Regions from separate parts of the Streptomyces sp. NBC_00096 genome, predicted to be linked through region 1. Evidence: riboswitches for the same ligand, from Rfam matches in the RefSeq annotation. Region 1 holds a riboswitch; each other region holds the start of a gene.
What was found. A riboswitch is a leader RNA that binds a small molecule or an ion and turns the genes downstream of it on or off. The one in region 1 is predicted to bind cobalamin.
Positions count from the first base shown of each region.

Region 2: another riboswitch for cobalamin. It lies ahead of OG904_RS30985 (aldehyde dehydrogenase family protein); the one in region 1 lies ahead of metE (5-methyltetrahydropteroyltriglutamate--homocysteine S-methyltransferase).
Region 3: another riboswitch for cobalamin. It lies ahead of OG904_RS30945 (prenyltransferase/squalene oxidase repeat-containing protein); the one in region 1 lies ahead of metE (5-methyltetrahydropteroyltriglutamate--homocysteine S-methyltransferase).
Region 4: another riboswitch for cobalamin. It lies ahead of OG904_RS07570 (energy-coupling factor ABC transporter permease); the one in region 1 lies ahead of metE (5-methyltetrahydropteroyltriglutamate--homocysteine S-methyltransferase).

Region 1 is NZ_CP108221.1:259,120-266,181, forward strand. It holds gene metE (5-methyltetrahydropteroyltriglutamate--homocysteine S-methyltransferase) at 1-1,280, opposite strand, end outside; cobalamin riboswitch at 1,454-1,679, opposite strand; gene OG904_RS01210 (3-hydroxybutyryl-CoA dehydrogenase) at 1,828-2,712, opposite strand; gene aceB (malate synthase A) at 2,709-4,307, opposite strand; gene aceA (isocitrate lyase) at 4,348-5,640, opposite strand; gene OG904_RS01225 (short-chain fatty acyl-CoA regulator family protein) at 6,023-7,062, shown strand, end outside.
Region 2 is NZ_CP108221.1:6,921,302-6,928,363, reverse strand. It holds gene OG904_RS30995 (serine hydrolase domain-containing protein) at 29-1,222, opposite strand; gene OG904_RS30990 (serine hydrolase domain-containing protein) at 1,449-2,783, opposite strand; cobalamin riboswitch at 3,007-3,193, shown strand; partial or broken gene OG904_RS30985 (aldehyde dehydrogenase family protein) at 3,383-3,799, shown strand; partial or broken gene OG904_RS30980 (IS3 family transposase) at 3,874-5,110, shown strand; partial or broken gene mmsA (CoA-acylating methylmalonate-semialdehyde dehydrogenase) at 5,150-6,232, shown strand; gene OG904_RS30970 (acyl-CoA dehydrogenase family protein) at 6,229-7,062, shown strand, end outside.
Region 3 is NZ_CP108221.1:6,912,057-6,919,118, reverse strand. It holds gene mmsB (3-hydroxyisobutyrate dehydrogenase) at 1-110, shown strand, start outside; gene OG904_RS30955 (enoyl-CoA hydratase) at 107-892, shown strand; gene OG904_RS30950 (hypothetical protein) at 982-2,394, opposite strand; cobalamin riboswitch at 2,525-2,600, opposite strand; cobalamin riboswitch at 2,717-2,855, shown strand; gene OG904_RS30945 (prenyltransferase/squalene oxidase repeat-containing protein) at 2,966-5,779, shown strand; gene OG904_RS30940 (hypothetical protein) at 5,776-6,711, shown strand; gene OG904_RS30935 (energy-coupling factor transporter transmembrane component T) at 6,716-7,062, shown strand, end outside.
Region 4 is NZ_CP108221.1:1,820,437-1,827,498, forward strand. It holds gene OG904_RS07560 (AfsR/SARP family transcriptional regulator) at 1-2,540, shown strand, start outside; gene OG904_RS07565 (flavodoxin family protein) at 2,551-3,288, opposite strand; cobalamin riboswitch at 3,378-3,574, shown strand; gene OG904_RS07570 (energy-coupling factor ABC transporter permease) at 3,603-4,310, shown strand; gene OG904_RS07575 (energy-coupling factor ABC transporter substrate-binding protein) at 4,316-4,747, shown strand; gene cbiQ (cobalt ECF transporter T component CbiQ) at 4,751-5,500, shown strand; gene OG904_RS07585 (ATP-binding cassette domain-containing protein) at 5,497-6,342, shown strand; gene OG904_RS07590 (PadR family transcriptional regulator) at 6,380-6,934, shown strand; gene OG904_RS07595 (EF-hand domain-containing protein) at 6,981-7,062, opposite strand, start outside.

The sequences.
Region 1 (7,062 bases):
TCGGCGTAGGGCTGGGCGCGGCGCCCGTCCGCGTCGGTGATCGTCCCGGTACGGGCCCGGACTGCGGGGTCGTGGGTGATGGCGGAGGTGGCGCGGGAGGCCAGGTCGGCCCGGTTGGCGGCGAGTTCGGCGGTGATCGAGCCGGTGCCCCCGGCCAGTCCCCGGGCCAGCGTGGTGATCTCGGTGGTCTTCTGGCGGGCGAAGGCGAGCCAGCGGCGGATCTGCGGGTCGATGTCGCGCTCGGCGTCGGCGTCGAGCGGGACGTGCAGCAGGGAGCAGGATGCCGCGACGTCGACCCGGCCGGCGAGACCGAGGAGCGTTCCGAGGGTGGTCAGCGACTTCTGGTGGTCGTTGATCCAGATGTTGCGGCCGTCGACCACGCCGGCGACCAGTCGCTTGCCGGGGAGGCCGCCGACCGCGGCGAGATCGCGCAGGTTGGCTTCGGCCGCGCCGGTGAAGTCGAGGGCGAGGCCCTCCACGGGGGCCTTCGCCAGTACGGGCAGGGCTTCCCCGAGCCGGTCGAAGTACGAGGCGACGAGCAGCTTGGGGCGCTCGGTCAGGGCACCGAGCTCCCGGTAGGTGCGGGCGGCGGCGTTCAGTTCGGCCGGGGTGCGGTCCTGGACCAGTGCCGGCTCGTCCAGCTGGACCCATGCGGCGCCCGCGGCGCGCAGGTCCGCGAGGACCTGGGCGTAGACCGGCAGCAGCCGGTCGAGGAGGGTCAGCGGCTCGAAGTCGGCGGCGACGCCCGGTGCGGGCTTGGCGAGGAGCAGGTACGTCAGCGGGCCGACCAGGACCGGCCGGGCGGTGTGGCCGAGGGCCAGGGCTTCCTTCAGTTCGGCGACCTGCTTGGCGGAGTCGGCCGTGAAGACGGTGTCGGGGCCCAGTTCGGGGACGAGGTAGTGGTAGTTGGTGTCGAACCACTTGGTCATTTCGAGGGGGGCCACGTCCTGTGTGCCGCGCGCCATCGCGAAGTACCCGTCCAGGGCCCCTGCCCGGGCTGCCGCCCGGTGGCGGGCGGGTACCGCGCCGACCATGACCGTGGTGTCGAGTACGTGGTCGTAGTAGGAGAAGTCGCCGGTCGGAACCTCGGTGATGCCGGCCTCGGCGAGCTGCCGCCAGTTGGTGCGGCGCAGTTCGCGGGCGGTGTTCCGGAGGGCTTCGGCGGTGACGCGGCCCTTCCAGTAGCCCTCGACGGCCTTCTTCAGTTCGCGGTTCTGGCCCTGGCGGGGGTAGCCGTACACGGTGGCCCGTACTGGCGCGGCTGTGGACTCGGTGGTCACGGAACTCTCCTTCGCGAGCGTGTCTCCATGGACCCGGTGACGGGCCGAGGGTGCGAAGGGGTGCCGGAACGGGAGGACCGCCGGGATCGCGTACGTCTGGGTACGCGACGGGAGGATCCGCCCGCATTGCACGCCGACCCGCCCACGAGGTCACCGGGAAACCGTGCGCGGTCGATCGCGCACGGGCAACGGGCAGGTCTTCGGACTCGCGGGCACGCCTGCCGGTCTCCCGGCGGGCTCCTACTGGCCGTCGCTTCCCAGGACCGGTTCCGGTCCCAGTGCGTATGACGGCGGTCGTTCCCGCTCACCGCTGCGGGGCAGTCCCGGATTTCCACCGGGTTCCCTCTTACGACGCATCCCGCCTGGCGGACGGGGCGAACCAGCTGCGGGGCCCACCCTAGGCCGCCGGACTCGAGAATGGACACAGCGGTCCGGTGGGCGGACGGTGAAATGGGACACGGCGGGGGTGCGGCGACACCACTCGCCGCGCCCCCACCGCTCTTGCGCGCCTCCGGCGCACCCTCTGCCCGGAGACCTGCCGGGACCCTCAGGCCCGGCCGTACATGTGGAACCCGCGGCCGCTCTTGCGGCCCAGCAGCCCCGCCTGCACCATCCGCTGGAGCAGCGGGGGCGGGGCGAACAGGGGTTCCTTGAACTCCTCGTAGAGCGACTCGGCGATGGCCGCGACCGTGTCCAGGCCGATCAGGTCGGCGAGCTTGAGCGGCCCCATGGGGTGGGCGCAGCCCAGCTCCATCCCGGCGTCCACGTCGGCGGCGCTGGCGTACCCGGATTCGGCCATCCGAATGGCCGAGAGGAGGTAGGGGACGAGCAGCGCGTTGACGACGAAGCCGGCCCGGTCCTGGGAGCGGACCATGGTCTTGCCCAGGGCGTCGCGGGCGAAGGACTCCACGGTGGCGACGGTGTCCGCCGAGGTGTGCAGGGAGGAGACGACCTCGACCAGCGGCAGGACGGGTACGGGGTTGAAGAAGTGCAGGCCCACCACCCGGTCCGCGCGGCCGGTGGCCATGCCCAGCCGCATGATCGGGATGGCCGAGGTGTTCGTGGCGAGGACGGCCTCCCGGTCCTCGACGATCTTGTCGAGGGCGGTGAAGACCTCCGCCTTGGCGTCCGGGTTCTCGGTGACGGCCTCGATGACCAGCTGCCGGTCGGCGAGGTCTTCCAGGTCGCCCGTGAACACGAGCCGGGCCAGGGCGTCCTCGGCGGAGATCCGGTCCAGCTTGCCGCGCTGGACGGCGCGTTCCAGGGATACGGCGACGCGTTCGCCGGCGGCGCGGGCGGCGGCCGCGTCCGACTCGGCGACGACGGTGTCGATTCCGGCGCGGGCGCACACCTCGGCGATGCCGGCGCCCATTTGCCCGCCGCCGACGACTCCGACGCGCTGGATGCGGGACGCGCCCGCGGTGGCGCTCACGCGGTCACCCGCGCGCCGGTACGGCGGACGAGGTGGCGGGTGTAGGCCTCGGGGGTGAAGAAGGCGGGCAGGTGGACCGAGAGTGCGGTGTCCACGAAGATCTCCCTGGCTTCGAGGGCGAGTGCCCGCGGGTCCTCGGACTCCAGGGCAGCGCATTCGGCGTCGAGGAGGTCGGTGACCGTCGCCCGGTCCACCCGGTCGTGGCGCAGCCATTGCCAGATCTGCACGCGGGCGATCTCGGCGGTGGCGGCGTCCTCCATCAGCCCGTTCAGTGCGACGGCGCCGCTGCCGCGCAGCCAGGCGTCGAAGTAGCGCAGTGCCACGGCCACGTTGGAGCGGATGCCCTCCTGGGTGGGCGGGGCGGCGATGCGGCGGACGGACAGCAGGTCGGCGGCCGTGACCTCGACGTCCTCGCGCGTCCTCGCCAGCTGGTTCGGCCGCTCTCCCAGCACTCCGTCGAAGACCTCGCGGCAGCCGGGGACGAGCCCGGGGTGGGCGACCCAGGAACCGTCGGAGCCGGCCTCGGCCTCGTACTCCTTGTCCAGGCGCACCTTGGCGAGGGCCGCGGCGTTGGCTTCGGCGTCCCGGCTCGGGACGTGGGCCGCCATGCCGCCGATGGCGTGGGCACCGCGCCGGTGGCAGGTGCGCACGAGGAGTTCGGTGTACGCCCGCATGAACGGGGCGGTCATCGTGACCTTCGCCCGGTCGGGGAGCTGGAAGTCGGTCCGGTGGCCGAAGGTCTTGATCAGGCTGAACAGGTAGTCCCAGCGGCCCGCGTTGAGTCCCGCGCTGTGCTCGCGCAGCTCGTAGAGGATCTCCTCCATCTCGAAGGCGGCCGTGATCGTCTCGATGAGGACGGTGGCGCGGACGCTGCCGCGGGGGATCCCTAGGAGTTCCTGGGCGAGCAGGAAGACGTCGTTCCACAGCCGCGCCTCGTACCGGTTCTCCAGCTTGGGGAGGTAGAAGTACGGTCCGTGCCCGGCGTCGATCTGGCGCCGGGCGCAGTGGAAGAAGTACAGGCCGAAGTCGACGAGCGAGGCGGCGACGGGCCGGCCGTCGATCTCCAGGTGCTCCTCGGTCAGGTGCCAGCCGCGCGGGCGGACCATGATGGTCGCGAGGTCCGCGCCGAGGCGGTACTCCTTGCCCTCAGGGGTGGTGAAGTCGATGCGCCGCCCGATGGCGTCGAGCAGGTTGAGCTGGCCGCCGATGACGTTGTTCCAGGTCGGGGCGGTGGCGTCCTCGAAGTCGGCCATCCAGACCCGGGCGCCGGAGTTGAGGGCGTTGACCGTCATCCGGCGCTCCGGCGGGCCGGTGATCTCGACCCGGCGGTCGGTCAGACCGGGGGCGGGCGGGGCCACGCGCCAGCCGGGGTCGGCGCGGACGGCGGCGGTGGCACGGGGGAAGTCCAGGGGGGACCCGGAGATCAGGTGGGCGGACCGGCGGCGGCGCTCCTTGAGGAGCTCCAGGCGCCGGTCCGCGAATGCGGCGTCGAGCCGGCCTATGAACTCCAGCGCCTCGGGCGTGAGGATCTCCTCGTGGCGCTCGGCCGGTGCGCCGATAACCCGGACGCTGCTGGTCAGGGGCGTGGGTGACATGCGGTTCTGCTCCTCGGCGTGGTGGGGCGGCGGGGCCTGCTCAGTGGAACTGCTCCTCCTCGGTGGAGCCGGCGAGCGCGGTGGTGGAGGAGGCGGGGTTGACGGCGGTGGAGACCAGGTCGAAGTAGCCGGTGCCGACCTCGCGCTGGTGCCTGACGGCGGTGAACCCCTGCGCCTGCGCGGCGAACTCCCGCTCCTGCAGGTCGACGTACGCGCTCATGCCGTGCTCGGCGTAGCCGCGGGCGAGGTCGAACATGCCGTGGTTGAGGGAGTGGAAGCCGGCCAGGGTGATGAACTGGAAGCGGTAGCCCATGGCGCCCAGCTCCCGCTGGAACTTGGCGATCTGGTCGTCGTCCAGGGCGGCCTTCCAGTTGAAGGAGGGCGAGCAGTTGTAGGCGAGCATCTGGTCCGGGTACCGGGCGTGGATGGCCTCGGCGAACTCGCGGGCCTGCTCCAGGTCGGGGGTGCCGGTCTCGACCCAGATCAGGTCCGCGTACGGGGCGTAGGCGAGACCGCGGGCGATGACCGGGGCCATGCCGTTCCGGACCTGGTAGAAGCCCTCGGCGGTGCGCTCGCCGGTGCAGAACTCGGCGTCGCGTTCGTCGACGTCGCTGGTCAGCAGGGTGGCGGCGAGGGCGTCCGTGCGGGCGATGATCAGGGTGGGGGTGTCGGCGATGTCGGCTGCCAGGCGGGCCGCGTTGAGGGTGCGGATGTGCTGGGCCGTGGGGACGAGGACCTTGCCGCCGAGGTGGCCGCACTTCTTCTCCGAGGCGAGCTGGTCCTCGTAGTGGATCCCGGCCGCGCCCGCCGCGATCATCGCCTTGGTCAGTTCGAAGGCGTTCAGCGGGCCGCCGAACCCGGCCTCGGCGTCCGCGACGATCGGGGCGAGCCAGTCGGTCGTGTCCCTGCCGCCCTCGGCGGTGGCGATCTGGTCGGCGCGCAGCAGCGCGTTGTTGATCCGGCGGACCACCTGCGGAACGGAGTTGACCGGGTACAGGCTCTGGTCGGGGTAGGTGTGGCCGGCCTGGTTCGCGTCGGCCGCCACCTGCCAGCCCGAGAGGTAGATCGCCTGGAGGCCGGCCCGCACCTGCTGCACCGCCTGGCCGCCGGTCAGCGCGCCCAGCGCGTGGATGTAGTCCTGCTCGTGCAGCCGGCGCCAGAGCCGTTCGGCGCCCCGGCGGGCGAGCGTGTGCTCCTCGCGGACACTGCCCGAGAGCCGCACCACGTCCGCGGCGCCGTACGTCCGCTCGATCCCGGCCCATCGCGGGTCGGACGCCCAGCGCTGCTCCAGCTGCTGGGCCGCCGCTGCCGTCTTCGTGTTCGCCTCTGCCATGACCGTCACCGCTTCCGTGATCGCTGGGTCTGCGAATGCTCCGAGCCATCGCTCAGCGCATTGGCACCCTGTGCCTGAGTGGGAGATCACGGCCGCCGGCCCCACCCGCGGGCCGAGCTGAGCAATGTTGCCGGGCTGCCGGGGAAAGATGGCCGGATTACCGATATCAGGGCGTGAATCGGGTCCGGACCAGCCGCCTCGGCCACCGGGTCCGGCGGGCCGCACCACAGACTCTGGCAGTGGCACCGAGTGCCCTCAAGAAGGGACGGGTGCCAAGTTCTGCGAATCTTCGACGGCTGTTTTGCCAAGCTTGCGAAGGGTTGGCGGCAGCACTGTTCCGCGTAGGCTCGCCCGAAGGTGTGTCCCACGGGGGAGGAATGCGGTGAGCAAGACGTACGCCGGAACCAGGCTGCGGCGGCTGCGCGAGGAACGGCGGATGAGCCAGGCCGAGTTGGCCCGGGTCCTGGGGATCTCGCCGAGCTACCTCAACCAGATGGAACACGACTCCCGCCCCCTGACCGTTCCCGTCCTGCTGAGGCTGACCGAGGCCTTCGGCGTCGACCCCGGCTTCTTCTCGGAGCGCGACACCAGCCGTCTGGTGGCCGACCTGCGCGAGGCGCTGGCCGGGGAGGTCGCCGAGGCCCGGGTCTCCCCCTCGGACCTCGCCGAGCTCGCCACCCGCATGCCCGCCGTCGCCGCCGTCCTGCTCGACCTCGGACGGCGCGGGCAGCTGCTGACCGAACGGCTCGCCGAGGCTGCCGACGGCAGGGACGGGGGCCCGGTCGACGCCCCCCGCTCGCCCCACGAGGAGATCCGCGAGTTCTTCTACCGGCGCCAGAACTACCTGCCCGACACCGACCTCGCCGCCGAAAACCTGGCCCGCGAGATCGGGATCCGCCCCGGGGACGTCATCCGCGCCCTGTCCCGCCGCCTCGCCGACCGGCACGGGGTCAGGATCGCCGCGGACTGCGACCGGCTGCACCGCTACGACGCCGCGAGCCGGGTCCTGCACCTGTCGAACCGGCTCCGGCCGGGCCAGCAGGCGTTCCGGATGGCCACCCAGCTGGCCCTGCTCGAGTACGGTGACGAGCTCGACCGGCTCGCGTCGGAGGACTTCGCGCCGGACGCCCCCGCCCACGCCCTGGCCCGGATCGGCATCGCCAACTACTTCGCCGCCGCGCTGGTCCTGCCGTACGGCGCCTTCCACACCGCCGCCGAGGAGTACCGGTACGACATCGAACGCCTCACCGATCACTTCGGCCTGGGGTACGAGACCGTCTGCCACCGCCTGAGCACCTTGCAGCGCCCGCGCCTGCGCGGGGTCCCGTTCTCCTTCGTCCGGGTGGACCGGGCGGGCAACATGTCCAAGCGGCAGTCCGCGACCGGGTTCCACTTCTCCCGCGCGGGCGGCACCTGCCCGCT
Region 2 (7,062 bases), 6.7 Mb from region 1:
GTCGCGTGCGGTCGATCGTCGCGTGCGGTCACTTGTGCAGCAGGGCGCAGACGAAGTCCTCCTGGACCTCCCGGACCCGTGCGAGCAGGTCGGGGTTGGCGGTGAGGGACGTCTGGGTGGTGATCGAGAAGGTCAGCGAGCGCCGGCCGTCCGCCGTGGCGGCCACCAGCTGCGTGTAGCCGGCGGTGTTGCCGGTGTGGCCGTACACCGCTCCGCAGCGCGTGGTGTAGCGGTAGATCGCCAGGCCCGCCTCGGTGCGACCGGGGCCCGGGGGCTGGGACAGGGCGCCGGGGATGAATCGGAACTGCTGCTTTCGGGTGCGGTCCGAGATGAGCGTGCCGCCCGCGTAGCCCCGGATGAAGGCGGTCAGGTCCTTCGGCGTCGAGACGATGCCCCCGGCGGCCCAGGCCCCGGAGGCGCCGATCGCCTCGCTGACGTCGACGGGTCCCTCCTGCGGATCGATCTGGTAGCCGTGGAGGAAGGGAGCGGGCAGCCGGTACCCCTGCGGGAGGCTGGTGGCGCGCATGTCCAGCGGCTCGTAGACGAGCTCGCGCAGCAGCTCCTCGTACCGGTGTCCGGTGGCGGCCTCGGCCATGAGGGCGATGGCGATGTTGTCGGAGTTGGAGTACTGGTAGCGGCTGCCCGGCCGGAACTCGAGGTCCTCGTCGGCGACGAACTCCAGCAGGCGGCGGGAATCGAAGCGGTGGCGGGGGTCCTCGGAGATGATGTCGATGAACCCGTCCGAGGCCGAGTAGTCGGGCAGCCCGCTCGTGTGGTTGAGCAGTTGGCGCAGGGTCACCCGGTGCCACGCGCCCGGCTGACCCGGCAGCACCTCACCGATCGTGTCGTCCAGGTGCAGTCGGCCGCGGTCGACGAGCCCGAGGGCCACCGCTCCGCTGAAGGCCTTGGCAACGCTGGCGATCCGCATGTGGTCGGTCACCTTCGGCGGCCGGCCGCTCTCCACGTCGGCCACGCCCGCCCGGTGGACCTCCGTACGGTCCCCGTCGCGCAGGACGGCGATGACTCCGGGAGGACCGTCGGGCCGCTCCACCAGCTCCCTCAGTTCCTGGCTGAGCGAGGCTCCGGGCGGCGGGTTCCGGTCCGCTCCGGCCAGCGCGGGCTGCACGGAGGCGGCCAGCACGGCGCCGCACAGGGCGGTGGCGGCGGCCAGGCGCAGCGACGGGCGGATCCGGCCGGCGTGGCCGTACGGGCGTCGGGACACGGAGGTACCTCCGGGGGGGAAGGGGAGCACGGAGCGCGGTGGCCCACCATGGCAGGAGCCGTGCGCACGCCGGCGGCGACGCGGCCGCACCCCGGCCGGCCGTGGCCCATCCGGCCTCACGGAGCATCCCCCGGCGTCACCCGGTCGGCCCTCATCGCTCCCCTCCCCCCTCTGGCACACGGCCCCGGCCACGGCCACTGCCCCGGCCCCGGCCGTCAGGCGGCCGTCAGGCGGTGCAGAATTCGGCCGCCAGCATGCCGTTCAGGCTGTACAGCTCCCAGAGCGGCCAGTCGCCGTTCATGTTGAGCACGATGGCGTGGCTGCCGTCCGCCGTGGAGTAGAGGTAGCTCATCGAACCGAATCCCGCGCCGTTGTGCCCGTACAGGACGACGGTGGAGCCGTTCGCGCAGGTGACCGTACGGCGGGTGAGGCCGAGTCCGTAGTCGGCCTGGACGGCCTTCCAGGGGCGGCTCGCGTACCAGTAGCCGGGCGTGGCCTTGTCACCCGAACTGACCGTGCTGATGGCCGGGTTCACGATGCATTCCGGCCAGGCCCGGGCCGGGTCGCAGGGGACGCCGGGGATCGGGGTGGAGGGAGCTCCCGCCCCGGTGGGGTTCAGTTCGGTCATCATCTGCGCGAGCTGCGCCGGGGGCAGGAGCCGGCCGCCGACCAGTGCGCGGATGAAGGTGATCAGGTCACCGCTGGTGGACACGACGGCTCCGGCCGCGCCGCCGATGGAGGGGTTCCAGTCGGCGGCCGGGACGGAGAGGTGGCCGAACAGCCCGCGCCGCTGCAGGTAGTTGGTGAAGAACTGGTCGTGGGGCGTCGGCAGGGTGGGTGTGGACCCGGGGAGCACGGTGTGGGTGAGGCCGAGTGGCTGGATGATCCGGCGGGTGACCTCGTCGGCCCACGGATGCCCGGTCACCCGCTCGATGATCATGCCGAGCAGGACGTAGTTGGTGTTGCTGTAGTGCATCCCGCCGCCCGGGGCGAACAGCGGCCCGTGGGAGGCGCCTTCGTCGACGAGCTGCTGGGGGGAGTACTCCGGCAGGTTGGGGAAGCTGCTGCCCGCGCTCGCCAGCACCCCCAGGTCGCCGAGGTAGTTGAAGATGCCGCTGGAGTGCTGGAGGAGGTTCCGCACGGTGATGGGCGGGCTGCCGGGCGGGGGGTTGAAGCACTGCCCGGTGCCCGTGTTGCAGCCCGCGACCGGGTTCGTCTTCAGGACCGGGCCCAGCAGGCCGAAGACGTCGTCCTCGAGGCGGACCTTGCCCTCGGCGACGAGCTGGAGCACGGTCGTCGCGGTCAGGGTCTTGGTGATCGAGCCGGCCCGGAAGGGGCTGTCAGGATTGCGTACGGGTGTTCCCGCGTCCGTGGCTCCGGTACCGGTCCAGGAGACGCCGTCCTTGTAGACGCCGGCGATCACCCCGGGGATCCCGTCGCCGCCGACGGCGGTCCCCGCCTCGGCCCGCATGGCGGAGAGCAGGGGTTCGTGGCTGTCGTGTGCGGCGGCCGGTGTGGACGGCAGGCCCATGGCGGCGACCAGGACGGCCGCGGCGGCCACCGCGAGGCGACCCCTTGTGGTGCGTGGCGTGTGCGTGATGCGTGGGGTCTGCGTGATGTGTGTGGTGCGTGTTCTGCGTATGCCTCTCATCGTTCCCCCGTGTCGGTACCGCCGGACGGTGCCGCCCGGTAGCGGCGAAGCTACGCAGGACGGGTCGACAAGGGAAGGGCCGGGCGCGGCGCGCGGCCGCCGGTTGCGGCAGCGGGTCTGGACTTACTAGGACGTCCAACTATATGTTCGTGGGCACAAGGTCCGCGGTGCAGGGAAGCCGGTGAGAAACCGGCACGGTCCCGCCACTGTGACCGGGGAGTGTGCTGCCATCCACACGCCACTGACGGGTTCCGTCGGGAAGGCGGGCGGCACGCGGGGATCCGGAAGTCAGGATACCGGCCGCGGAACGTTCCGTGTTGTCCACGAGGATGGAGCAGACACGCATGGCACCGGTTTGTACCCATGACCCTGGTGATCCGGCGGAGCGCGCGCACCACCTGTCCACGCGCTCGTAGTTCTCACGACCTTCCCCAGCGGCGTGCCCCATCGGGTCCGTCCGCGGCTGCGCCGTGCCATCCCCGGATCCAACCTGACGAGAGCAGGCACCCATGGTCCGTGAACTCACCCATTTCATCGGCGGGAAGCACGCCACCGGAACATCCGGCCTCTTCGCCGACGTGTACGACCCCAACACCGGCTCGGTACAGGCCCGCGTCCCGCTCGCCGGGCGCGCCGACACCGAGGCCGCCATCGCCAACGCCGAGGAGGCGCAGGCCGGGTGGGGCCAGTGGAACCCCCAGCGCCGCTCGCGCGTACTGCTGCGCTTCCTGCAACTGATCGAAGGGGAGCGGGACTCCCTCGCCCGGCTGCTGTCGGCCGAGCACGGCAAGACCGTGGCCGACGCGCACGGCGACCTGCAACGCGGCCTCGAGGTAGTCGAGTTCGCCGCCGGGATCCCGCACCTCCTCAAGGGCGAGTTCAGCGACAACGTGAGTACCGGGATCGAAGTGCACTCCCTGCGCACACGGGGCCTCCCCCTGAGTGGTGGACACGCTGATACTGGATCTTGATTGATCCGGAGGAAGCGAGAAGACCACCGATGGCTCTGAAGGACTATTCGGACGAGTTCAAGGCAGATGCAGTGGCCCTGTACGAGTCCACGCCCGGTGCGACGTACAAGGGCATCGCCGCTGACCTGGGCGTCAACCGGGCGACCCTGCGGGAGTGGGTACTGCGGGACCGCGAACGCCGTGGCGGCACCGCCGCTGCTGTGATGCAGGCCGCCGGCCACGGGGCGGCGGTGTCGCCCAGTGATCCGGACGAGCGGGTCCGGCGGCTGGAGGCCAGGGTGGCCGAGCTCGAGGCCAGTGAGCGCAAGCTCGCCACCGAGCGGGACATACTCCGCAAGGCGGCCAAGTATTTCGCCGGAGAGACGAACTGGTGACCAGCCGCTTCCAGTTCGTTGACGACCACCGGGCCACCTATGAGGTGAAGCGGCTCTGCCAGGTCCTGGACGTCAACCGGTCCAGCTACTACAAATGGCTCGCCGGCGCCCAGGCCCGGGCCGCCCGGCAGCGCGATGACCAGGTCCTGGCCGGGGAGATCCGCAAGGTCCACAGCGAGTCCGGTGGCGCTTACGGCTCACCACGCGTGACCGCCGAGCTCCGCGAGAAGGGGCATGTGGTCAACGAGAAGCGGGTCGCCCGGGTCATGAGGACGCACTCCGTCACCGGCATCCGGCTGCGCAGACGCGTCCGCACCACCGTCCCCGACCCGTCGACCACACCGGTCGCAGACCTGTTCCAGCGAGACTTCACCGCCCCTGAGCCCGGGCGGAAATACATGGGCGACATCACCTATCTCCCGCTCGCGGGAGGAAGTTCCTCTACCTCGCGACCGTGCTGGACTGCTTCAGCCGCAAGGTCGTGGGCTGGTCCATCGCCGACCACATGCGCACCGGCCTGGTCGCCGACGCACTGCGGATGGCCGGCTCGACCCGCGGCAGCCTGGACGGCGCCGTGTTCCACTCGGACCACGGCGCCCAGTACGGTTCCCGGGCCTACGCCAGCCTCTGCGACCAGCTCGGGGTGACCCGTTCCATGGGCGCGGTCGGCACCAGCGCCGACAACGCGGCCTGCGAAAGCTTCCACGCCTCCCTGAAACGCGAGACCCTCCAAGGAGACCCCGACTACGGCGATGCCGACACCTGCCGCCGAACCGTCTTCGCCTGGCTGACCCGCTACAACACCCGCCGCAGGCACTCCGCCAACGGCCACCTCAGTCCCGACGAATACGAACGCCGACACCACGCCGCTAGACTCACCCTCGCCGCGTGATCAATAACCGCGTGCCCACCTTCTTGGGGGAAGGCCCCACCGCTCGGCGTCGTTGCCGGGATCACCCCCTTCAACTTCCCCGCGATGATCCCCCTCTGGCAGGCCGCCCCAGCCCTGGCCTGCGGGAACTCCTTCGTCCTGAAGCCCTCCGAGCGCGATCCGTCGGTACCGCTGCGGCTGGCCGAGCTCTTCCTGGAGGCGGGCCTGCCGCCGGGCGTGCTCAATGTGGTCAACGGCGGCAAGGAGGCCGTCGACACCCTCCTCGAGGACCCCCGCGTCCAGGCCCTCGGCTTCGTCGGATCGACCTCGATCGCCGCGCACGTCTACGCCACCGCCGCCGCCCACGGCAAGCGCGCCCAGTGCTTCGGCGGCGCCAAGAACCACATGATCGTGATGCCCGACGCCGACCTGGAGCAGGCCGTCGACGCGCTCGTCGGCGCCGGGTACGGCTCGGCCGGGGAACGCTGCATGGCCGTCTCCGTCGCCGTCCCGGTCGGCGAGGAGACCGCGGACGCCCTGGTCGCCAAGTTGAAGGAGCGCATCGCCACCTTGCGCGTCGGCCGCTCCGACGATCCCGGGGCGGACTTCGGGCCGCTGGTCAGCCGTGACGCGCTGGACCGGGTGGAGCGCTACATCGGCATCGGCAGCGCCGAGGGCGCCGAACTCGTCGTGGACGGGCGCGGGTTCACGCTGCCCGGGCACGAGAACGGCTACTTCACCGGTGCCAGCCTCTTCGACCGCGTCACCCCCGGGATGCGGATCTACCGCGAGGAGATCTTCGGCCCGGTGCTCAGTGTCGTACGGGCCGCCGACTACGAGGCGGCGCTGCGCCTGCCCACCGAGCACCCCTACGGCAACGGCGTGGCGATCTTCACCCGGGACGGGGACACCGCCCGCGACTTCACCCGCCGGGTGGGCGCCGGCATGGTCGGCGTCAACGTGCCGATCCCCATCCCGGTGGCGTACCACACCTTCGGAGGCTGGAAGCGGTCCGGCTTCGGCGACCTCAACCAGCACGGGCCCGACTCCATCCGCTTCCACACCCGTACGAAGACCGTCACCTCGCGCTGGCCCTCCGGGGCCAGGGAGGGCGCGAACTTCACCATCCGGACGACGGGATGAGCGCCGTGACCACCCTCACCGAGGAGCAGCTGGCCCTCGCCGAGGCCACCCTCGACTTCGCACAGGAGCAGCTGGCCCCGCACGCCGTGGACTGGGACCGGAGCAAGCACTTCCCCGTCGAGGTGATCCGCAAGGCGGCGGGCCTCGGGCTCGGCGGCGTCTACGTCCGCGAGGAGCACGGGGGTTCCGGTCTCAGCCGCCGCGACGGGGTCCTCGTCTTCGAGACCCTGGCGACGGGCTGCCCGTCCATCGCCGGCTACCTGTCCATCCACAACATGGTCGCCTGGATGATCGACCGTTACGGGGACCGGGCCCAGCGAGAGCGCTGGCTGCCCGGCCTGTGCTCGGCAGCCACCCTGGGCAGTTACTGCCTGACCGAACCCGGAGCCGGCTCGGACGCCGCGGCCCTGCGCACCCGCGCCGAACGCCACGGCGACCACTACGTCCTGACCGGCGTCAAACAGTTCGTCTCCGGGGCCGGAACCGCCGGCGTGTACCTCGTCATGGCCCGCACCGGTGCGGGCGGACCCGGCGGAATCTCGGCCTTCGTCGTCGAACGCGAAGACCCCGGTGTCTCGTTCGGCCCCAACGAGCACAAGATGGGCTGGAACGCCCAGCCCACCCGCCAGGTCGTCCTCGACCGGGTCCGGATCCCCGCCGACCGTCTGCTCGGCGCCGAGGGCGAAGGGTTCCGCATCGCCATGAACGGCCTCAACGGCGGCCGCCTGGGCATCGCCGCCTGCTCGCTGGGCGGCGCCCAGAGCGCCCTGGACCGCAGCCTGGCCCACCTCGCCGACCGCGAAGCCTTCGGCCGGCGGCTCCTGGACGCG
Region 3 (7,062 bases), 6.7 Mb from region 1:
GGCTCAGGGCCGCCGAGATGTACGCCGCGTTCGCCGGGGCCGGGGGCGCCGGCCTGGACTTCTCGGCGATCGTCCGCACCCTTCGACCGCAGAACGGAACTCCCGCATGACCGACGGCACTTCCTACGAGACCATCCTGCTGGAACGCAAGGGCCGGGTGGCCGTGCTGACCCTCAACCGGCCGGAGGCCCTCAACGCCCTCAACCTCCGGGTGATGGAGGAGGTGGTGGCCGCCGCGGAGGCACTGGACCGGGATCCGCGGACCGGCTGCATCCTCATCACCGGATCCGCGAAGGCGTTCGCCGCGGGCGCGGACATCAAGGAGATGCGGCCGCAGGGCTACATGGACATGTACCTCTCCGACTGGTTCACCGCCTGGGACCGGCTCGGCCGGATCCGTACGCCGACCGTGGCCGCCGTCTCCGGTTACGCGCTGGGCGGCGGCTGCGAACTCGCCATGCTCTGCGACATCCTGCTCGCCGCCGACACCGCGAAGTTCGGGCAGCCCGAGATCAGGCTCGGCGTCATACCGGGCATCGGCGGATCCCAGCGTCTGACCCGGGCCGTCGGCAAGGCCAAGGCGATGGAACTGTGCCTCACCGGTCGCACCATGGACGCCGAGGAGGCCGAACGGGCCGGGCTGGTGTCGCGGATCGTCCCGGCCGGTGAGCTCTTCGCGGAGGCCCTGTCCGTCGCCGAGACCGTGGCCGGGATGTCGAAGCCGGTCGCGATGATGGCCAAGGAGGCCGTGGACCGCGCCTTCGAGACCACGCTCGCCGAGGGGGTCCGCTTCGAACGCCGCCTGTTCCACGCGGTGTTCGCCACCGCCGATCAGAAGGAGGGCATGTCCGCCTTCGTGGACAAGCGCCCGCCGCACTTCACCCACGGCTGACAGGGCCGACGGGGCCGGCCGGGCCGCCGGACGGGTGCGGGACCGCGAGCCGCGGTCCCGCACCCCCGGGGATCACGGGAGCGCGGGGATCAGGCGCCCCAGCGCAGGGCGATGGTGTCGCCCACGTTGATCACCTTGTTGCGGGCGGCGCCGGCGAAGGCGGAACCGTCGACGCTGACCTTCCAGGTGCCGGAACCGCTGTTGGCCTTGCCGTTGATGTCGGTGATGGTGCCGGTGCCCGACGAGGGGGTCACGCCGGTGACGCAGCCCGAGGGGGTGGCGCCGGAGACCGCCGCGTTCAGTACGTCGCCGAGCGTGGTGGTCGTACCGGTCGGGGTGAAGGCCACCGAGCAGACCTTGAGGCCGCCGGCGCCGTTGTCGACGGTCAGCGCCAGCTTGGTGGCCGTACCGGCCGTGAAGGTGGACTGGGCGACCCACTGCGGGGCGCCGGGGGTGACCGGGACGGGCGGGGCCGTGGTGAAACCGCCGCCGGCCACGGCGCGCAGTGCGTCGATGGAGGCGTAGGCGGAGGGGCCGGTGTCGGTCGGCTTGTACTTGAAGCCGCCGGCCGGGTTGTACTGGTTGGCGATCAGGAAGTCGACCGGGGTCTTGCCGTTGGCGGTGAGGAAGTCACTGGTCTGCGGGTTGATTCCGCAGGCGTTGAGACCGGCTACGCCCCAGCCGTTGGAGCTGGAGTTGACGCCGTAGAGCGAGTTGAAGGCACCGGTGGCGTTGACCAGGGTGCTCTTGAGGAAGTTCTTGGCCTGGACGATGTCGGTGTCGGTGCTGGGGACTCCGGAGACGCAGAGGGCTGCCATCGCCGCACCCGTCATGTCCACATCGCTCGCGGAGTTGAGGACCGTGGTGTTGCCCTCGGCCTTCTGGAAGGTCCAGCCGCCGTCGACGTGCTGGTTGGCGCGGATGCGGGTGACCAGGGAGTCGGTCAGGGCCTGGGGGATGCGGTTGGCGCCGGCCTGGGTCTTGGCCCCGCGCAGCGAAAGGGCCGCGAAGACGGTTCCGTTGAAGTTCCCGGACGGGCCGAAGTAGCCCGGCTCGGCCGTCTGCCAGTAGGAGTAGACGTTCGCCATGAGGTTGCGGGAGGCCGAGACCCGGGACGGGTCGATGCCGGCCGCGTAGGCGTTGAGGGTGCCTCGCTCGAAGTCCGTGACCACCGGGGAGGCCTGCGGCCAGGCCGCGGTGGAGAGCAGGTTGCGGTAGACCGTGCGCGCGTTCTTCGTGGTGTCGCCACCCGGGGCGACGTCGACGACCGCGGTGCCCGCGGCGGCGAAGGTGCTGAACGCCCACTCGTTGGACAGGCCCGCGCCGGCGTACGAACCGTCGGCCGCCTGGAGGGACTTGAGGTAGGCGACGCCGTTGGTCTTGGACGTCGCGAGCTGTGCGGGGCTGGACGTCGCGGAGGCGGGCAGCACGGTCAGAGCGAAGGCTCCGAGCACTGCGGGGACCGCGAGCGCGAGGCGGCGGGAGGTACGGGGACGGGACATGGCCTGCTCCTGGAATCGGCGGACGCCGGCCGGTCCCTGCAGCAGTGCCGCCGTGCGGGCGCACGGCCGGGCATGCCGGGGGCCGCCGTCCGGAACGCGTGGTACGGCTTCCTGTGATGCGTCGCCGTATGGGCATTCGGGCTCGGAGACGGCCCCCGCCGTCCCACACCGTTGCGCGTCAGCTCCGGCTTCTCACCGGATTCCCCCATGTGGCAGCCCAGGACGCTACCCGAGTGATCAAGGGACCGCCAGCCACCCGGACCGGGGCCTGGCGCCGGGCATCCGGGAGGGGTCCGGTGAGACCCGCACCACCTTGACGCGTCGTCGGGATCCGTGTTGCACTCCGGCTGAGAACTACTCAGCTCCAGGGGAAGCCGGTCGAATTCCGGCGCTGACCCGCAACCGTAGGCCCGGTCCGTCCCGGGTGAGCCGGAATGCCTGGAGCAGGGACACAGTACGAAGAGCGCCGTCGCGGACTACGGTGTGGTCGTCGCAGCCTCCCCACGGCGGAGCAGCCGTGTGGGGGCGCATCGTCACGCACGCAGCCGCCCGGCAGAGACGAGGGGCCGCGGTGGGGACCGAACAGCAGGCGAAACGGCAGACGGGGACGAGACGGCGGTTCCTCTCCCTCGCGACCGCGTCCTTCCTCGCCCTCGGCGCGGGAGTGGGCTTCCTCACGGTCCCCTCCTCGGCGAGCGCCGACCCGGTCGAGCAGTGCACCGCCACCGTCGGTGCCGTCGTCGCCGTGGACTTCGGCCCGTTCGGCGGGAAGGTCGAGCGCGGGTGCGACACCACCCCCACCACCGGCTACGAGCTGCTGCACACGGGCGGGTTCACCACCACCGGAACCGTGCACGACGGTGCCGGGTTCATCTGCCGGATAGGCAACGGCTCCTTCAACTCCGGTACGCAGTACCCCACTCCGGACAAGGAGGAGTGCGTACTCACCCCCCAGGCCACCGCCTACTGGTCGTACTGGATCGCCTCCCCCGGTCAGAAGAACTGGACCTACAGCCCGCTCGGCGCCCTGGCGCGCACCCCCAAGCCCGGCGACGTCGACGCCTGGGTCTACGGCGGCACCGACACCGGCGGCACCAAGGGCAAGCCCTCCTTCTCCCCCGACGACGTACGGGCCGGGGGCGGCTCCACCCCGGACCCGACCGTCCCCACCGCCCCGCCCAGCGTGCCCGCCGGGTCGGTCGACCTGCCCGCCGCCACCCGCTGGCTCACCGGGAGGCTCACGGACGGCGAACGGGTCGTCGACGAGGGCGCCACCGCCCCGAACCACTTCTTCACCACCGAGGTCGTCTTCGCCCTGGCCGCGGCCGACGCCAACAGCCCGGCGGCCCGCAAGGCCGCCGACTTCCTCGCCACGCCCGCGCAGACGGACGCGTACGCCTACCCGGCCGGGAAGGGCGGTGTGCCCGACGCCACCGCCGCCGCGCGCCTCGCCCTCGTCGCCGAGGCGACCGGCGAGGACCCGCGCGACTTCGGCGGGCACGACCTGCTGGGCGACCTCGTGAAGTACGTCTGTCCCAGGGACGTCGGTGACGGCGACACGATCGAGGGCTGCCTCACCAAGGGCGACTTCCGCACCACCGGCCAGTCCGATGCCCAGGCCATGGCCGTCATCGCCCTGCTGAGCGGCGGTGTGACGCCGCCCGCCGACGCCGTGAACCGGCTGACCGCCCTCCAGTGCGAGGACGGCGGCTTCACCAGCGTCCTGATCCGCGCGGGCGGCTGGTGCGACAGCGACGCGAACTCGACCGGGCTGATCACCCTGGCCCTGCGCCGGGCCGGCGGGCACGACGCGGTCGTCCAGAAGGCCCGCGGATACCTGAAGAAGTCCCAGCTGGCGACCGGCGCCTGGCCCTCCGCCGCCTATATGACCACCGGGAGTCCGGCCTCCACCGCCTGGGCCGCCCAGGCCCTGCGCGCCCTGGGCGACGACGCCTTCGCGGACGCCGGCATCTCCTGGCTCTCCAGGCACCAGTTCCCCGCGGGCGGCTTCGGCTTCGAGGAGGACGACACCGAGTCGCGGCTGTTCCCCACCTCCACGGTCGCCCTCGCGGGCGCCGGGAGCGACCTGGTCACGCTGACCACCAAGAAGACCGACCCGCCCACGACGCCTCCGCCCACGACCCCGACGCCGACGACCCCGCCGACCACGCCTCCGGCCGGTGCCGGGCCCGACCTGAAGAGGGCCGGCGCCTACCTCACCGACCACAGCCGGCTGATCCAGGGCCGCTACTACGAGAGCGGCCCCGCCACCGGCCCCCACACCGGCTTCGCCGACTACGGCCTGACCATCGACGGCGCCTACGCGCTGGCCGCCACCGGCACGGACAACACCACCCTGCGCAACATCGTCGACTTCCTCGACAAGGGCGGCAAGGACGGCAGGAACCGCGGCATCCACGACTGGACCCTCATCGGCACCAAGTACGCGGCCGGCGGCTCCATCGGCAAGACGGCCCTCCTCGCCGAGGCCGTGGGACGCGACCCCCGCCACTTCGGCGGCCAGGACCTGATCGCGGCCCTCGCCCAGGGCACCTGCGCGGCCAGGACGGACATCCCCAAGCAGTGCGCGGCCAAGGGCAACTACACCTACGCGACCTCGGTGTTCTCCCAGTCCCTCGGCGTCATGGCCCAGGTGCGCGCGGGCGAGACGGCCGCGGCGGCCGAGCCCGTCGCCTATCTCAGGAGCCTCCAGGACCCCTCGGGCGGCTGGGTCAGCCTGATCGGTGAACCCAGCGACACCGAGGTCGACTCCACCGCGATGGCCGCGATGACGCTGGACCTGCTGCCCGACGCCGGTTCGCAGGCGGCCGTGGACAAGGGCCTCGCCTGGCTGGCCGGCCGGCAGAAGGAGGACGGCGGCTTCCCCGGCGCGTCCGGCAACTCCGTCAACTCCGCGGCGCTCGCGGTGCAGGGCCTGTCCCTGGACGCGCCGAAGTACGCCGCGCAGATCGCCAGGGCCCGCGAGTTCCTGGCCTCCCAGCAGAACGCCGACGGCGGCTTCACCATCGCCAGGGGCGGCCAGGCCGGATCCGACGTCCGCGCCTCCACCCAGGCCACCGGCGGCGCCACCGGCACCTCCTTCGGCCTGCTGACCCGTGACCTGAACGGCACCACCCCGGAGCCCGTCCCCAGCACCTCGGTCCGGCCCTCCGGCAGCCCGTCCGCGCCCGTCATCGTGACCCCGGGCGAGGCCGCGGGCGGCGCGGGCTCCGCGGGCGGGACCGGCCCGGGCGGCGGGGGCCTGGCCGCCACCGGCGCCCAGGTCGGCGGACTCGCCGCCACGGCCGTGGCGCTGACCCTCGGCGGCTGGGGCTTCATCCGCGCCGCCAGGCGCCGCCGCGAGACCCCCGGGAGCGGCTCATGAGCGGGCAGCGCCTCCTGCGGGTCCTGGCCCGAACGGCCGCCGCGCTCGGGCTGACGGCGGCGGCCTTCGCCGCCACCGCCTCCCCGGCGGGGGCCGCCCCACAGCCGATGGGCCAGTGCACCACCTCGTCCGGTGTCGTCCTCGCCGTGGACTTCAGCCGCTGGGGCGGGCCGGTCTACCGCTCCTGCGGTACGACGCCCACCACCGGCTACGAACTCCTCAACCAGGGCGGCTGGGCCACCACCGGCACCGGCCACGACGGTCCCGCCTTCATCTGCCGCATCGGCTACAGCGGTTTCCAGGGCGGCGGGCAGTACCCGACCCCGCAGCAGGACGACTGCGTCCTGACCCCGCCCGCCTCCGCCTACTGGTCGTACTGGCACGCGAACCCCGGCCAGAACACCTGGGAGTACAGCCAGCTCGGGGCGATGCTCTACAAGCCGAGGCCCGGCAGCGTCGACCTGTGGATCTTCGGCGCCACGAACATCGAGGGCACCGAGGGCAAGCCCACCGTCACCCCCGACCAGCTGCGCGCCAAGAACACCAGGCCTTCCGGCGGGCCGGCCCCCGCCGACACCCGCACCGCGGCGCCCCTGCCGCCGGGCGTGAACACGGGGCCCAGGCCGGAGAACCGGCCCGGATCGGACCAGCCGGCGACGACGCCTCCCTCCGGTCCCACCGCCCCGGAGAGCCCCTCCCCCTCCGCGAGTCCCTCCGGGAGCGCCTCGCCGACCCCCTCGGCGGCGCCGTCGTCCAGCGCCCCGGCCGTGGCCGCGCCCGCGCCCGGCCCCCGGGTCGTCGACGCTGCTCCCGCTGCCGACGCCGCCCATGACGTGGGCTCCTACCTGCCCGCCATCGCCACCGGAGCGCTGGTGCTGCTGATCGGCGCCGCCGCCGTGTACGCGGCCAGGCGCCGCCGGCGTACGGAGTAGCCGCGTGCCACTCACCGCCACGGCGGCGGCGAAACCGCCCGTGTCCGGCCGTACGCCGGACACGGGCGGCCGACGGCTGCCGCGCACCCTGCACCCCGTCGCCTGGTGGATCTGGGCCCTGGCCCTCGCCACCGCCGTCAGCCGCACCAACAACCCGCTCCTGCTGTTCCTGGTCCTCGCGGTCCTCGGCTACGTCATCACCGTGCGCCGCACGGAAGCCCCCTGGGCCCGCGGCTTCAAGTACTACCTCTACCTCGCGCTCAGCGTCGTCGCGATCCGCGTGACCTTCCGCGCGGTCTTCGCCACCGGCATCACCCCCCGCGACCACTTCCTCTTCGCCCTCCCCCACAT
Region 4 (7,062 bases), 1.6 Mb from region 1:
AACACCCCTTGCGGGAACGGCTGGTGGAGCTCCACATGCTGGCCCTGCACCGCTCGGGGCGGCGCGGCGAAGCCCTGGCGGCGTACACCGCGGCCCGGCGCCGGCTGGCGGAGCAGGCGGGCCTGGACCCGGGGGCGGACCTCACCGCCCTGCAGGCGGCGATCCTCATCGACGCCCCCGCCCTGCGCCTCCCGGACCCGGCCGACCGGACCCCGCCCGCGCACGGCGCCCCCGCCGGGCCGGACCCGGCCTCGATCGGGCGGCCCGCGCAGCGGCGGCCCCGGCCGGCACGGGGACGAGCCCACCACACGGAGCCAGGGGCGAACCGGAACCGGCCCCGGACGGACGCACCGGACCCGGTGCGGGCCGGAGCCGCCGGGGCCCGGCGGGCCCGGCCCGGGACGGGCACGCCGGGCCCGGGCCGGGCCGAGCGGGACGGGGGCGGGTGGGGGCCGCCCGCGCAGTTGCCCATCGGGCCCGGGGGGTTCGCCGGGCGGGAGGGGGAGGTGGAGGTGTTGCGGCGCGGGCTGGTTGGGGGCGGCGGGGTCTGTCTGGTCACCGGGGCTCCCGGGATCGGGAAGACCGCGCTCGCGCTGCGGGTGGCGCACGGGCTGCGCGGGGAGTTCCCCGACGGGCAGCTCCACGTGGACCTGCGCGGCGCCGATCCGGCCGGCGCGGCGGATCCGGCCGAGGTGCTGGCCGGGTTCCTGCGCGCCCTCGGCGTGGACGGTCCGGCGGTGCCCGCGGATCCGCAGGAGCGCGCGGCCCTGTACCGGAGCCTGCTGGCGGACCGGCGGGTGCTGGTGGTGCTCGACAACGCGGCGGGAGCCGGGCAGGTGCGGCCCCTGCTGCCGGGGACGGGCGGTCCGGGCGTGCTGGTCACCAGCCGGTACCGGCTCGGCGGGCTGGAGCGGAGGGTCGCCCTCTCGCTCCCCCTCCTCGACGAGCCGGCCGCCCTCGCCCTCCTCTCACTGGCCGCCGGCCCCGAACGGATCGCCGCCGAGGCGGAGGCGGCCCGTGAGCTGGTCCGGCTGTGCGGGCGGCTGCCGCTCGCGCTGCGCGTGGTCGGCGCCGAGCTGGCCGCGCTCCCGCACCGGGGGCCGGCCCACCTGGTGGCGCGGCTGGAGGACGAGCGGGCCCGGCTGGACGTGCTCGACGGGGTGCGGGCCGGGCTGCGGCTCAGCTACCGCGCACTGCCCCCCGACGCGCGGGCGCTCCTGCGCGGACTCGCGCTGCTCGACGCCCCCGACTGCGCGGCCTGGACGGCGGCGGCGGTCCTGGACCGGCCCCTGCCCGCTGCGGAGGAGGCGCTCGACGCCCTGACGGCGGCCCACCTGCTGGAGGTGTCCGGCCCGGACGGCACCGGCCGGCCGCGCTACCGCATGCACGACCTGGTCCGCGCCTTCGGCCGGGAGCTGGCCCGGCAGGACGGAGCGGTGGTGCGCCGGGTGCTCGCCTGCTGGGTGGCGCTCGTACGGGAGGGCCGGCGCGCCCACCAGGGCCTGGACTACCCCGGGCTGGGCGGCCGCACGGCCGCCCGGGTCCCCGACCCGGCGGTCCTCGCCGGGCCGCGCGCCGATCCGGTGCGCTGGCTCGGCGCGGAACGGGACGCGCTGGTCGCCACCGTGCGGCAGGCCGCGCGGGTGGACCCGTACGCCTGCTGGGAGCTCGCGGCGGGCGGCGAGTACCTCTTCGACCTGCGCAGCGACCTGGCCGGCTGGCAGGCCGTCCAGGAGGCGGGGCTCGGGGCGGCCCGCGCGGTGGGCGACCGCACGGGCGAGGCGGTGCTGCTGGTCGGGCTGGGCAGGCTGCGGACCTGCCGCGAGGAGTGGGGTCCGGCCCGGGCGATGCTGAGCGCGGGCGAGGCGTTGTTCGAGGAGCTGGGGGACGCGCACGGGGCGGCGTACGCGGGCTGGCTGCTCTCCTACCTCGCCCGGATCCAGGGCCGGCTCGACGAGGCGGCCCGGCGCTGCCGGCGCATCGCGCCCGTCTTCGAGGCGGCCGGGGACCGCTACGGCCAGGCGCACGCCCTGCGCGGGACCGGTCAGGTGCTGCTCGCGCGCGGCGAGCCGGAACGCGCCCTGGAGGTGCTGCGCGAGGCCCTGGCCGTGGCGGTGCTGGGCGGCGCGGCCTGGCCCCGGATGTGCGTGCTGCGCTGGGTCGCCGACGCGCAACGGCTGCTGGGCCGGCTGGACGAGGCGGAGGCCGGCTTCGGGGAGGTGCTGGCCTTCACCCTGGGTTCCGGCGATCTGGCCGGGCAGAGCGCGGCCCGGATCGGGCTGGGCAGGATCGCCCAGGACCGCGGGGACACGGCGGGGGCCCTGCGCCACCTGCGGGAGGCCGACGCGCTGGGCCGCCGGTCGGGGCAGAGCCTGGTGCGGGCGTTGGCGGCGCCCCCGCTGGCCCGTGCGCTGCTGGCCTCGGGGGACGCGCCGGCGGCCCGGGCGGTGCTGGAGGAGACCCTGTCGAGCTGCCGCAGGATGAACGCGCGGCCACTGCTGGCGCAGCTGGAGTCGGCGCTGGCCGACGTACCGGGGTAGGGGGCGTCCCCTACCGGTGCTCGGGGTTCGGGAAGTCGAAGCGGCAGCCCGCGTCCCACAGGGAGCGCTGGTTGCCGTGCGCGGGCATCCCGCCGTTGCGCTTGAGCAGCGCGGCGAGGTGCATGAGGTTCCAGCTCATGAAGGCCGTGTTCCGGTTGGTGAAGTCGTTCTCGGGGCCGCCGGATCCGGGGTCCATGTACGAGGGTCCCGGCCCGGCCTCGCCGATCCAGCCGGCGTCGGCCTGCGGCGGGATCGCGTAGCCGAGGTGCTGGAGGCTGTAGAGGACGTTCATCGCGCAGTGCTTGACGCCGTCCTCGTTGCCGGTGATCAGGGCCCCGCCCGCGCGCCCGTAGTAGGCGTACTGGCCCTGCTCGTTCAGGATCGAGGAGCAGGCGTAGAGCCGCTCGATGACCTGCTTCATCACCGAGCTGTTGTCCCCGAGCCAGATCGGGCCGCAGAGCACGAGGATGTCGGCGTCCATGATCTGGCTGTAGAGGACCGGCCACTGGTCGCTCTCCCAGCCGTGGTCGGTCATATCGGGCCAGACACCGGTCGCGATGTCGTGGTCGACGGCCCGGATGAGCGAGGTCCGCACCCCCGCGGCCTCCATCACCGTACGGCTCCTGCCGATCAGGCCCTCGGTGTTGCTGGGCTCGGGTGATCGCTTGAGCGTGCAGTTGACGTAGACGGCGGTCAGGTCGGAGTAGTCGAACGGGTTCGCGGTATCGGTATCGGTGTCGGCAGCCACGCCACCAGCCTCGGCGCCGCCGGGCTCGGCCGCCACCGGGCCGCACCCGTCCGGGCCCGGGGCGGGTTGGTACCGGTCCGTGCGGCCGACTAGGGTCAGCGGGCCTTGGTGTTCGGGAAACCGGTGGGAAACCGGTGCGGCCCTCGCCACTGTGATCGGGAAGTCCGGCTCCACTCCTGCGGGAAGGCCACTGGGCTGCGCGGGGGTTTCCGTGCTGCCCGGGAAGGCGGGGCCGGGACGGCAGCACCCGTGAGCCAGGAGACCGGCCGGGGCGCGTTGTCCATCCACGAGGTGCTGGAGAGGTCTCCCCACTCATGCATATAGCCGAGGGGTTCCTGCCCCCTTTGCACGCGGCCGCCTGGGGCGCCGCGTCCGCTCCCTTCGTCGTCCACGGCGTCCGCTCGCTCACCCGCGAGGTGAAGGCCAACCCGGAGAGCACCCTGCTGCTGGGTGCGTCCGGCGCGTTCACCTTCGTCCTTTCCGCGCTGAAGATCCCGTCGGTGACGGGCAGTTGCTCGCACCCCACCGGCACCGGGCTCGGGGCGATCCTGTTCCGGCCGCCGGTCATGGCGGTGCTCGGCACGATCACCCTGCTCTTCCAGGCCCTGCTGCTGGCCCACGGCGGGCTCACCACCCTCGGCGCCAACGTCTTCTCGATGGCGATCGCCGGCCCCTGGGCCGGTTACGCCGTCTACCGGCTGCTGCGCCGGTTCGACCTCCCGCTGATGGTGACCGTCTTCTTCGGCGCCTTCTTCGCGGACCTGGTCACCTACTGCGTCACCAGCGTGCAGCTCGCGCTGGCCTTCCCGGACCCGGCCACCGGGTTCCCGGGCGCGCTCGCGAAGTTCGGGGCGATCTTCGCGGTCACGCAGATCCCGCTGGCCGTGAGCGAGGGCCTGCTGACCGTGCTGGTGATGCGGCTGCTGATGCAGGCCAGCAAGTCGGACCTGGTCCGGCTCGGGGTCGCGAAGCTGACGCCCGCCCGCCCCGGGGAGACCGAAGCGGAGGTGGCGGCCCGATGAGCGGGATGTCCCGGAACACGAAGATCAACGGCCTGCTGCTGCTCCTGGTGGCGGCGCTGGCTGTCCTCCCGATCGCGCTGGGGATGGGCGAGGGCAAGGAGGAGCCCTTCGCGGGCGCCGACGCGCAGGCGGAGTCGGCGATCACGGAGCTCAAGCCGGACTACGAGCCGTGGTTCTCGCCGCTGTACGAACCCCCCTCCGGGGAGGTGGAGTCCGCACTGTTCGCGTTGCAGGCCGCCCTCGGCGCGGGTGTGCTCGCCTACTACTTCGGCGTCCGCAAGGGCCGCCGCCAGGGCGCAGCCGCCGCGGCCGCGGCCGCAGCCGCTCCGTCCGCCTTCCCCGCCGCGGCCGCCGCCCCCGCCACCTCCGCCGCCTCCGCCGCGGCCCCCTCCCCTGCCGCCGCGGAGCCCTCCGCCCCGGCGCGCGCGGAGTCGTAGGCGGTGCTGCCGATCGACGTGGCGGCGCACTCCAGCCGCTGGCGCGGCCGTCACCCGCTGGAGAAGGCCCTGCTGGGTATCGGGCTGACGGTCACCGCCGTCTGCCTGCCGCCCTGGCCGGGCGGGCCGCTCGTGGCCGCCGCCACCCTCACCGTGCTGCTGGGCCCGGCGGGGGTCGCCGGGCGGCAGCTGTGGCGGGCCTTCCGGCTCCCGCTCGGCTTCTGCTTCACGGGGGCGCTGCCGCTGCTGTTCGCGGTCGGCGGCCCGGCGGGTCCGCTCGCCCTGGCCCCCGACGGCCCGCGGCACGCCGCCGAACTGCTCCTGCGGACCTCGGCGGCCTCGCTGGGGCTGCTGCTGTTCGCTTTCACCACCCCGGTCTCCGACGTGCTGCCCCGGCTGGTCCGGGCCGGGGTGCCGGCCCCGGTGGTGGACGTGGCCCTGGTCATGTACCGGATCGGCTTCCTGCTCCTCGACTCCACGGCCCAGGTCCGCCGGGCCCAGGCGGCCCGCCTGGGGCACACCGGGCGGGCGGCGGTGTGGCGGTCCCTGGCCGGGCTCGCCGCGACCTCCTTCGTACGGGCCTTCGACCGCGCGGCCAGGCTCCAGGCGGGGCTGGCCGGGCGCGGCTACGACGGCGCGCTGCGGGTGCTCGTACCGGAGGCGGCGCTGTCGTGGCGGTTCCTCGCGGCCTCGGCGGCCCTGCTGGCGGCCCTGATCACCCTGACCCTCACCCTGAAGGGGCTCTACCTGTGAACCCGTTGGCGACCCCCTTGGTGACCCCTCTGGTGGAACTGGCCGGGGCGGGCTACGCCTACGAGGACGGCCCGGCGGTCCTTTCCGGCGTCGACTTCGCCATCGCGCCGGGCCGGGCGCTGGCCCTGCTGGGCCGCAACGGCAGCGGCAAGACCACGCTGATGCGGCTGCTGAGCGGTGGCCTGCGGCCCGGCTCGGGCGCGCTGCGGCTCGATGGCACGGAGGTCTCGTACGGCCGGGCCGGGCTGACCCGGCTGCGCACCTCCGTGCAGCTGGTGGTGCAGGATCCCGACGACCAGCTGTTCGCGGCCTCCGTCGAACAGGACGTGTCCTTCGGCCCGATGAACCTGGGGCTGCCCACGATGGAGGTCCGCTCCCGGGTGGACTCGGCGCTGGCCGCCCTGGACATCACCGCGCTCCGGGACCGCCCCACCCACCTCCTGTCCTACGGCCAGCGCAAGCGCGCGGCGATCGCGGGGGCGGTGGCGATGGCGCCGCGCGTGCTGATCCTGGACGAGCCGACGGCCGGGCTCGACCCGGACGGCCAGGAGCGGCTGCTGGCCGTCCTCGCCGGGCTCCGGGCCTCCGGCACGACGGTGGTGATGGCCACGCACGACGTGGACCTGGCGGTCCGCTGGGCCGACGACGCGGCGGTCCTGACCCCGTCGGGCATCCGCTTCGGCGCGGCCGGCGCCCTCCTCTCGGACCCGGACCTGCTCGCCTCGGCGGGCCTGCGCGCGGCCTGGTCCCCGGCGGTCACGGCCCTGCTGCGCGCGCACGGCCTGCTGGCGCCGGACGCTCCCGGGCCCCGGAGTCCGGAGGCGCTGGCCGCCTGGCGGTAGGCAGGGTGATGCCCGGCCTAAAACCTAGGATGGCCGCATGTCGCTGCCGCACGCCATCCTCACCGCCCTGCTCGAAAAGCCCTCGTCGGGGCTGGAGCTGACCCGGCGGTTCGACAAGTCGATCGGGTACTTCTGGTCCGCGACGCACCAGCAGATCTACCGCGAGCTCGGCCGCCTCGAGGACGCCGGGCTGATCCGGGCGCTGCCCGGTGAGGTGCCCGTACGGGGGCGGAAGAAGGAGTACGAGGTGCTGCCCGCCGGGAGCGGCGAGCTGGCCCGGTGGGTCGGGGAGAGCCAGGATCCCAAGCCGGTACGGGATCCCCTGCTGCTGCGGATCCGGGCGGCCGCGGTGGTCGGGCCGCAGGGTCTGGCGGCCGAGCTGCGGCGCCACCTGGAGCTGCACCGCGCCCAGTTGGCGGTGTACGAGTCCATCGAGGAGAAGGACTTCCCGGCCGGCCGGGACGCCGCGCAGGACCGGTTGCGGCGTGTCGTGCTGCACGCGGGAACCGGGCTGGAGACCTTCTGGCTGCGCTGGCTGGAGGAGGCCCTCGCCGAGGTGGAGGGCATGTCCGGGCCGCAGCCGCGGGCCTGACGCGCGCACCCCGGCCCGGCAGGGGGCCGGGGGCGGCGCGGGGGGCTTACTTGTTCAGGGAGGCCCAGAACTCGTCGAAGCTGAGCAGGCCGTCGTTGTTCGTGTCCTTGGCGGCGATCACGGCCTCC